One region of the Nocardiopsis baichengensis YIM 90130 genome, then DNA from elsewhere that is predicted to be linked to it. Evidence: riboswitches for the same ligand, from Rfam matches in the RefSeq annotation. Region 1 holds a riboswitch; the other holds the start of a gene.
The links. A riboswitch is a leader RNA that binds a small molecule or an ion and turns the genes downstream of it on or off. The one in region 1 is predicted to bind glycine.
Positions count from the first base shown of each region.

Region 2: it holds a riboswitch for glycine, as region 1 does, so the genes downstream of both, gcvP (aminomethyl-transferring glycine dehydrogenase) here and gcvT (glycine cleavage system aminomethyltransferase GcvT) in region 1, are expected to answer to the same signal.

Region 1 is NZ_ANAS01000007.1:76,665-81,508, reverse strand. Features, by position in the region: gene C892_RS0108055 (MurR/RpiR family transcriptional regulator) at 1-774, opposite strand, end outside; gene C892_RS0108050 (metal-dependent hydrolase family protein) at 1,022-2,287, shown strand; glycine riboswitch at 2,500-2,603, shown strand; gene gcvT (glycine cleavage system aminomethyltransferase GcvT) at 2,653-3,789, shown strand; gene gcvH (glycine cleavage system protein GcvH) at 3,970-4,350, shown strand; gene C892_RS0108035 (serine hydroxymethyltransferase) at 4,355-4,844, shown strand, end outside.
Region 2 is NZ_ANAS01000037.1:100,162-105,005, forward strand. Features, by position in the region: gene gcvP (aminomethyl-transferring glycine dehydrogenase) at 1-1,821, opposite strand, end outside; glycine riboswitch at 1,961-2,049, opposite strand; gene C892_RS0125160 (MerR family transcriptional regulator) at 2,248-2,856, opposite strand; gene C892_RS0125165 (metal-dependent hydrolase) at 3,371-4,129, shown strand; gene C892_RS0125170 (hypothetical protein) at 4,278-4,844, shown strand, end outside.

The DNA.
Region 1 (4,844 bases):
CCGGTCGCCGCCGATGCGGGTCAGTTCGGCGAGCACCCCGTGCACGACGGCCATCGCCGCCGTCAGGGACGGGAACATGCCCACGCCCTCGCTCGGGACCACGATCACGTGCTCGGCACCCTCGACCAGCGGCGAGTCGCGCCGGTCGGTGATCACCGCTGTGGACACGGAGCGCTCCGCCGCGATGCGGGCCGCGGCGCGGATCGCGCGGGGCACCCGCCACAGGTCGCACACCACCACCAGGTCGCCCGCGTCCATCCTGGCCAGGGCGCTGACCAGCGCGGTCCCGCCGACGTCGCGCATCTCCACGTCGTAGCCCATGATCCCGGCGGCGTGCGAGAGCTGCAGGCCCGGCGCCGCGAACGTGCCCGAGCCCAGCACCAGCGTGCGCCGCGCGCCGTGCACCGCGCCCGCCAGCGCGCGGACCCGCTCCGGCTCCAGTGTGCGGTCCAGGGTGCGCAGCGCCTCCCGGTCCGAGCGCACGGCCTCGCGCACCGGGTCGGCGGTGCCCGCGTGCTCGGCCAGCACCTCGCCCGCGCTGAGCGAGGCCAGGTAGCGCGAGCGCAGCTCCACCCGGAGCGCGGGCCACCCGGAGAACCCCAGCTGCTGGGCGGCGCGCACCACGGTCGCCACGTTCACCTCGGCGCGCCCGGCCAGCTCGGCGGTGCTCGCGTAGGAGGCGAACCTCGGGTCGTCGCGCAGCACCCGGACCACCCGCTCGGCGGCGCGTCCCAGGCGGCCGCCGGCCAGCGCCTCCTCGATCCAGTCCGGCATCTCGCTCCTCGCCTCCGCTCTCGCGCGCCCCTCGCCCCGAACGGGCCGACCCCCATTCTCCGGCCCCCGCGCGCGGCCCCGGGACCCGCGAGCGGCGCCGGCACCCGGCGGAGGTAGCCGGGGCCCGCCGAGGGCACCCCGCTCTTCCCCGCACCCTCGTTGCAACATATATTGCGGATGAGGCGCGCGTCACCCCGCGCGCCGCAGGCACCGCAAGCACCGCAGGCATCCGCGACCGGAGGAATCCATGGCCGACCGCCCCCGCACCACCCTGTTCACCGGCGCCGCCCTCCTCGACCCCGAGGCCGGGACCCGCACCCCCGGCTCCTGGCTGCGCGTCGAGGACGGCCGCATCGCCGCGACCGGACAGGGCCCGGCCCCCGACCCCGGCGCGGAGGCGCGCACGGTCGACCTGGCGGGGGCCACGCTCATGCCGGGCCTGATCGACGCCCACGTGCACCCCACCGCCTTCAGCGCCGACCTGGGCGCGGCCATGGACCACTCCCCCTCCTACGCCACCGCCTTCGCCGCCCGCTCCCTCAACGACATGCTGCACCGCGGCTTCACCACCGTGCGCGACGTCGCCGGCGGCGACTGGGGCCTGGCCCAGGCCGTGGCCGAGGGCCTGATCGACGGCCCGCGCCTGATGTTCGGCGGCAAGGCGCTCTCCCAGACCGGCGGGCACGGCGACTTCCGGGGGCCGGGGCGCCAGGACACCGGTGACCACGGCTGCTGCCCCAGTACCGGCCTGGTGTGCGACGGGGCCACCGCGTTCCGCCGCGCCGCCCGCGAACAGCTGCGCACCGGCGCCCACCACATCAAGATCATGCTCTCCGGCGGGGTCGCCTCGCCCACCGACCGCATCGACTCCACCCAGTCCGCCGAGGAGGAGATCCGCGCGGTGGTGGAGGAGGCCGAGGCCGCCAACCGGTACGTCACCGGGCACGCCTACACCGCCCGCGCGGTCAACCGCGGCCTGCGGCTGGGCGTGCGCTGCATCGAGCACGGCAACCTCATCGACGAGACCAGCCTGGAGCTCTTCCTGGAGCGCGGCGCCTACCTCGTGCCGACCCTGGTGACCTACCGGGAACTGGCCCGCCAGGGCGCCCGCAACGGCCTGCCCCCGGAGAGCCAGGCCAAGGTGTCCACCGTGCTCGACCGCGGGCTGGAGGCGCTGCGCATGGCGCACGAGGCGGGGGTGAACCTGGTCTTCGGCACGGACCTGCTCGGGGGCATGCAGGCCCACCAGAGCGAGGAGTTCGCGATCCGCGCCCGGGTGCAGCCCGCCGCCGACGTCCTGCGCGCGGCCACCACGACCGCCGCCCGGCTGCTGGAGCTGGAGGGCCGCGTGGGGACGGTGCGCCCGGGCGCCGACGCCGACCTGATCGTGGTCGAGGGCGACCCGCTGGAGGACGTCGCGATCCTCGCCGAACCGGAGAAGCACGTGCGCGCGGTGGTGCGCGGCGGCGACGTCCGCGTCGACCGCGGGCTCGGGTCCCCGGCGCGCGGCTGAACGCGCGCCTGAAGCGCTCTCTCCCCTCCCGCTCCCTCCCTTCCCAGGTCAGGGGCGGCCCCTGAGGGCCGCCCCTGTGCCCGGACAAAGCACGCTGCTACTCTGAAACCGGTCGACGAACCCGAACGGGAGAGCGTCCGCGCAGCCGGCGCGGACCGCCGAAGGAGCAAACCCTCCCCAGAGAACCTCTCAGGCGCGACGGACCGTCCGGGCGAGACCACTCTGGAAAGCAGGGGCAGCGGCGCCCCTCGCCGAAGGTGCAAGCCGCGCCGAGCGCGCGGTGAAGCTCTCAGGCACCGATGACAGAGGGGGAGGATGGCTACGCCTTTGGATCCACAACGACGACCATCCTCTCGGGAGCGACGATGACATCCGCCGGCGGCGATTCCGCGAACCTCCGCGAAACCGCACTCCGCTCTGCGCACGAGGCGCTGGGCGCCACCCTGGTCGACTTCGCGGGCTGGCTGATGCCCCTGCGGTACTCCGGAGAGAAGGCCGAGCACACGGCCGTCCGGGAGAAGGCGGGCCTGTTCGACCTCTCCCACATGGGCGAGGTCCGCATCACCGGCCCCCAGGCCGCCGACCTCCTCGACTACTCCATGGTCGGGCACCTGTCCAAGGTCAGCGTCGGCCGCGCGCGCTACACGATGATCACCGACGCCGACGGCGGCGTCCTCGACGACCTGATCGTGTACCGCCTGGCCGAGGACGACTACCTGGTCGTCCCCAACGCCGCCAACGTCGGCACCGTCCTGGCGGCGCTCCAGGAGCGCGCCGGGGGCTTCGACGCCGTGGTGGACGACCGCTCCGGCGACACCGCGCTGATCGCGCTCCAGGGTCCCGCCGCGGTGGAGATCCTGGCCCCGCTCACCGACGCCGACCTGTCGGAGATCAAGTACTACGCCGGCTACCGCCACACCGTGGCCGGGCAGCCGGTGCTGCTCGCCCGCACCGGCTACACCGGCGAGGACGGCTTCGAGATCTTCATCGAGCCCGCCGCCGGCGCCCCCGCCGTGTGGGAGGCCCTGCTCAAGGCCGGCGAGCCGCACGGCCTGGTGCCGGCCGGGCTCTCGGCCCGCGACACCCTGCGCCTGGAGGCCGGGATGCCGCTGTACGGCCAGGAGCTCTCCCGGGACCTCACCCCCTTCGACGCCGGCCTGGGCCGCGTCGTCAAGTTCGAGAAGGAGGGGGACTTCGTCGGCCGCGCGGCGCTGGAGCGGGCCGCCGAGCGCAGCGCCGACCGCAGCGGCGGGCGCCGCCTCATCGGCCTGGCCGCACGCGGCCGCCGCCCGATCCGCACCGGCATGCCGCTGCTGCGCGACGGCGAGCAGGTGGGCACCCTCAGCAGCGGCGCCCCCTCCCCCACCCTGGGCCGCCCCATCGCCATGGCCTACGTCGACGCCGGCCTGGACGCCTCCACCGGTGAGTTCGCCGTGGACGTGCGCGGCCGCACCGAGCCGGTGGACGTCGTCGAGCTCCCCTTCTACAAGCGGGAACGCTGAGTTCCGGCGGCGCCCACGCGCCGCCGGAAGGTCGCGAGCCGCGTGTGCGGGCAGTCGGCCCACCAGGCAGAATTACCGGCGGGTGGGTGCGATCCGCACGAAGCGCCCGCGGTCCCTCGGCCGCTCGCGGCGGCCGGACCCGGTAACCGGACACCACTGACGAATCCTCCTGGAGAGAAATTGAGCGTTCCCGCGGAGCTGAGCTACACCGAAGAGCACGAGTGGGTCTCCATCAGCGACGGCGTCGCCACGGTCGGCATCACCACCTACGCCGCGGAGGCGCTCGGTGAGATCGTGTTCGTCGAGCCGCCGGAGGCGGGCGCCACCGTGGCCGCGGGGGACACCTGCGGCGAGATCGAGTCGACCAAGTCCGTGAGCGACGTCTACGCCCCTGTCAGCGGCGAGGTGGTCGACGTCAACAGCGCCGCCGTCGAGGACCCTGAGATCATCGGAACCGACCCCTACGGGCAGGGCTGGCTGTTCAAGGTCGAGCTGTCCGAGGAGCCGAAGGACCTTCTCTCCCCGGAGAAGTACACCCAGCTGACCGAAGGCGAAGGCTGATTCCATGACCGATCGCACCCTTCTCGACCAGACCCTCCAGGAGTTCGATCCCGAGGTCGCCGCGGCCGTCGGCCAGGAGCTGTCCCGGCAGCGGGACACCCTGGAGATGATCGCCTCGGAGAACTTCGCTCCGCGCGCCGTCCTGGAGGCCCAGGGCACGGTGCTGACCAACAAGTACGCCGAGGGCTACCCCGGCCGGCGCTACTACGGCGGCTGCGAGCACGTCGACGTCGTCGAGCGGCTCGCGATCGACCGCGCCAAGGCCCTGTTCGGCGCCGAGCACGCCAACGTGCAGCCGCACTCGGGCGCCCAGGCCAACACCGCGGTCTACTTCGCCCTGCTCAAGCCGGGCGACACCATCCTCGGGCTGGACCTGGCGCACGGCGGCCACCTCACCCACGGGATGAAGCTCAACTACTCGGGCAAGATCCTCAACCCCGTGCCCTACCACGTGCGCGACGACGACGGCCTGGTCGACTACGACGAGGTCGAGC
Region 2 (4,844 bases), on a different contig from region 1:
CGCCGAGCTGGGGATCAGGCACACGTCGCGGTCGCTCTCGCCGCGCCCGCGGTGGTAGCCGCGGATCGCCATCAGCCCGGCCAGCTCGCCCTGCGACCCGGCGTTGGGCTGCAGGGAGACCGCGTCGTAGCCGGTCACCTCGGCCAGCCAGCGCTCCAGGTCGCGCACCAGGGACACGGTCCCGGCGGCCTGGTCCAGCGGGGCCAGCGGGTGCAGCCGCGCGAACTCGGGCCAGGTCACCGACTCCATCTCGGCGGTGGCGTTGAGCTTCATGGTGCACGAGCCCAGCGGGATCATGGTGCGGTCCAGCGCCAGGTCGTAGTCGGCCAGGCGGCGCATGTACCGCAGCAGCGAGGTCTCGCTGCGGTGGGAGTTGAAGACCTCGTGGTCCAGGTAGTCCACGCCGCGCCGCAGGTCGGCGGGCAGGTGCTCGCCCGGCTCGGGGGCGGGCCGCTCGGCCTTGTCCCCGCCGGAGAAGGCGGCGAGCACCGCGGCCACGTGGGCGTCGGTGGTGGTCTCGTCGCAGCTGATGCCGACGGTGTCGTCGTCCACCCGCAGCAGGTTGACCCCGCGCTCGGCGGCGGCCTCCACCTTGCCGGCCGCGCCGCTGGGCACCCGCACCCGCAGGGTGTCGAAGAAGGAGTCGTGCAGCACCTCGAAGCCGCGCTCGCGCAGGCCGGCGGAGAGCCGCCCGGCCTGGCGGTGCACCCGCTCGGCGATCGCCCGCAGCCCGTGCGGGCCGTGGTAGACGGCGTACATCCCGGCCATGACCGCCAGCAGCACCTGGGCGGTGCAGATGTTGCTGGTGGCCTTCTCCCGGCGGATGTGCTGCTCGCGGGTCTGCAGGGCCAGCCGGTAGGCGGTCTTGCCCGCGCCGTCCACCGACACCCCGACCAGGCGGCCGGGCAGCTGGCGCTGCAGGCCCTCGCGCACCGACATGTAGCCGGCGTGCGGCCCGCCGAAGCCCATCGGCACGCCGAAGCGCTGGGTGGAGCCGACGGCGATGTCGGCGCCGAGCTCGCCGGGGCTGCGCAGCACGGTCAGGGCGAGGATGTCGGCGGCGACCACGGCCATGGCCCCGGACTCGTGCGCGGCCTCGATGACCGGGCGCGGGTCGCGCACCGCGCCGCCGGCGGCCGGGTACTGCACGAGCACGCCGAAGGCGTCGCCCTCGGGCAGGCCCTCGGTCAGGTCGGCGACCACGACCTCGATGCCCAGCGGCTCGGCGCGGGTGCGCAGCACCGACAGGGTCTGCGGGAAGACGTCGGCGTCGACGACGAAGGTGGAGCTCTTGGACTTGGTGGCGCGCCGGGCCAGGGTCATGGCCTCGGCGGCGGCGGTGGCCTCGTCCAGCAGCGAGGCGCCGGCGACCGCCAGCCCCGTCAGGTCGGCGACCATGGTCTGGAAGTTGAGCAGGGCCTCCAGGCGGCCCTGGGAGATCTCGGGCTGGTAGGGGGTGTAGGCGGTGTACCAGGCCGGGTTCTCCATGATGTTGCGCAGGATGACCGGCGGGGTGACGGTGTCGTAGTAGCCGCGGCCGATCATCGAGGTGCGCACGGTGTTGCGGTCGGCCAGGGACTGCAGCTCGGCCAGCGCCTCGGTCTCGCTCGCCGCGGCGGGCAGGTCGAGCGGGGCCGGGGAGCCCGGGGCGGTGAGGATGCTGTCGGGAACGGCCGCCGACATGAGCGCCGCGGGGGAGTCGAACCCGACCGTCTTGAGCATCTCCGCGAGCGCGGCCGGGTCGGGGCCGATGTGCCGGTCGGCGAACTCGCGCGCCGGCCCCCCATCGGTCGCGCGGTTACGGGTCGACTGGTCCGGCATGGAGACCTCCTGGTCGCATTGGCCGCGTGCGCGGCCTCTGTCCTGTGCGGTCTCCCCCTCTGTCGCTCGCCGCCGTGCGGCCGCGGGCTCGCGACCGTGCGGGCACTCGCGGTCCGCACGTCCGCCGCTCCAGAGTGGCCTCCTCCGCGCGGTCCCTGGTGCCTGAGAGGTTACTGGGGAGTATTGCCCCGTCGGCGCCCCTGCCGGGGTCTCTCCCGCACGGTATCGACGGCCCGTGATGAAGTTGTCCTTCGATTATCCACTGATCCGCCGGATTCGCACGATTCCGTGCCGCGGCTGCCCGCATCGGGCCCGCCCCCGGCAGGCGGTGGAACCCCGACCGTACTCGATGCCCCCGCCGCGCACGCACCCGGCCCCGGACCGCACATCAGGTCGTGGGCCTGCACGCACGCCGGGCGGACGGCCTCAGCCCGTCTTGCGCTCCCGGCGCCTGCGGGCGAGCTCGTCGCCGGGGTGGGGCTCGTCCGGCAGCGGCTCGGCCAGCCGCTCGCCCGGCAGCTGCCCGAGGGCGCCCTCCAGCTCGCGCCAGACACGTCCCAGGGCGATGCCGAACATGCCCTGCCCGCCCTGCATCAGTTCGACGACCTCACCGGGCGAGGTGCACTCGTAGACGCTCACCCCGTCGCTCATCAGCGTGATGTGCGGCAGGTCGGAGGTGTCGCGCCCGCGCAGGTGGTCGACGGCGGTGCGGATCTGCTGCAGGGAGATGCCGGTGTCCAGCAGCCGTTTGACCACCTTCAGCAGCAGGACGTCCCGGAAGCTGTACAGAGGGATGTCGCCCGTCCCCGGGTCGGGGCGGACGGTGGGCCCGACCAGGCGGGTGCGCGCCCAGTAGTCGAGCTGGCGGTAGGTCACCCCCGCCGCAGCACACGCCGTCGGACCGCGGTACCCGACGTCCATAGGCAGCGCCACCACGTCCTCTTCACACAGCAGGCCCTGCTCCCCCGCTCGCCGTATCGCCATCGCCGATCGCCCGGAGACGGAGGCCTGATGATTGCCGCTCGTAACCGCCACGCCGAAACCTCCGGCTCCTCAGCCCACGGCGGGTCGACAGGGGGTTGCGAAGGGTACGCCGCGGGTGTTTCGACATTGAAGGTAAGCCGGTGCGCCAGAGAGCGTCAACGACACTCATCGGCGCGTCGCGGAACCTTTCGGCGACCTTCCGGCACCCCGCGACAGCTCGTTCGTTTCTGCAGCTCACCACCATGATATGGGGCGGACGCCAAAGGCGGCCGACGACACGCCGCCGCGCGCGGCCCGCCGAGGCGCGCGCCCCCTGCCGTCCAAGGGCGCGGTGACGCGCTGTGACATGCGACACGCACCGCCCTGACCGGCGCCGTCACCGGCGCGTTCACCCTCCGCGTCCCCGGCCGCGCCCGGCCGTCTGCGGCCATGGAGGGTCGGAGCCGAGCACGCCCGGGGAGGACCACCGGTAGCGGTCCCTGCGCGGGGCCGCCCCCTCCCTCTCCGGAAAGGACCGGATGCCCTCCCCCTCCCTCTCCCGCGCGACGCCGGGGGCCGCCCGGTGATGGCGCCTTCGCACGCGGCCACCGGCGCGCTCGCCGGGGTGGCCGCCACGGCGGCGGCCTCCGCCCTGTTCGGGTGGCCCGCCGGGTTCGCCGACCTGGCGGCCTCCGCGGGCATCGGCGCCGGCGCCGCGCTCCTGCCCGACCTGGACCATCCGCGTTCGACGGCCTCGCGCTCGCTGGACCCGGCCACCGCGCTGGCCTCCCGGGCGGCGCGGGCTGCCTCGGCCGCCGTGCACCGGGCCACCCGCACGCCCGCCGACGGGCCCGGCGACGGACGCCACCGGTACCTGCTGCACACCCCGGTGGTCGCCGTCGCCGCCGGCACCGTCCTCGGTCTGCTGGCCACCGCCTGGCTCCCCGTCCTCGCCGCCGTCGTCTGGTTCACCCTCGCCCTGGCCGTCCAAGGGCTGGGCCGGGCGCTGCCCGACGGGCCGGGTCGGCGGGGGCCCGCCTCCCGGGCCGGGGCGCTCGCGCTGGCCGGGGGCGCCACCGTGCTGCTGGTCTGGGGCGGGGTGAGCACCGGCCCGCACGCGGGGGCGGCGCTCGCACTGGGGATGCTGGTCCACGACCTGGGCGACGCGCTGACGCGCAGCGCCGTCCCGCTGGCCTGGCCCCTGCGGGTGCGCGGCCGGCGCTGGGCGATGGTGGGCGCGCCCCGGCCGATGCGCTTCACGACGGGGAGCCGGCCGGAGTACCTGATCCGCTGGGCGTGCCTGCTGGCGACGCCCGTGCTCGGGGCCGCCCACCTGGCGGCCTGACCCGGCCGCCCCCCCCGGCTCCGTCTCCCCCCTGTGAAATGCCCGCAAAGAAGCCCTCAACGCCGCGCGCGGCGCCCTGCGCACGCCGTCGCGGGCCGGTTGCCTGAAGCGGCGGGACGGCCCTGAGCCGGGGAAGTCGGGAGGCCTGATGGCGAACGGGAACGCTGCATCCGCACACGTGCGCGACCCCGGCTGGACGCCGCTCGGAGCGGCCGCCGCGGCCGTCGCCCTGCCCCTGCTCGCCTGGCCCCTGGCCGGGGAGCTGCTGCCCGACGCGGTGTCGGTCTCCTCCGGCCGTCCGGTGGTCGTCGGCGAAGGCGGGGGTTACGAGGCCACCGCCCGGTTCGAGCCGGGGTGGACCGAGCTTCCGGCGGAGAGCTCCGAAGGCGAACTGCTGGTCTACCGGCGCGGCCGGGTCCTGCTCCAGGTGCGCGTCGTCCGGCCGCCGCAGGGCGCCCCCGAGGGGGCGCACGACCTGTGGCGGGGGTTCGAGCGCATCACGCGGGCCTGGGACCCGTCGGCGCGGTTCGGCGAGCCGTCCGAGACGACCGGCGACGCAGGCGCGGAGGGTCTGACGGGGCTCCTGGAGGTCGACGGGGCCTCGGGCACGGCCGCCGTGTTCCCCTCCCCCGGCGGCGGGTTCGCCGTGGAGTTCGCGACCACCGCCGACCGCTTCGCCTCGGTGCGCGATGTCCAGGCCGCCGGCCGGGTGGTG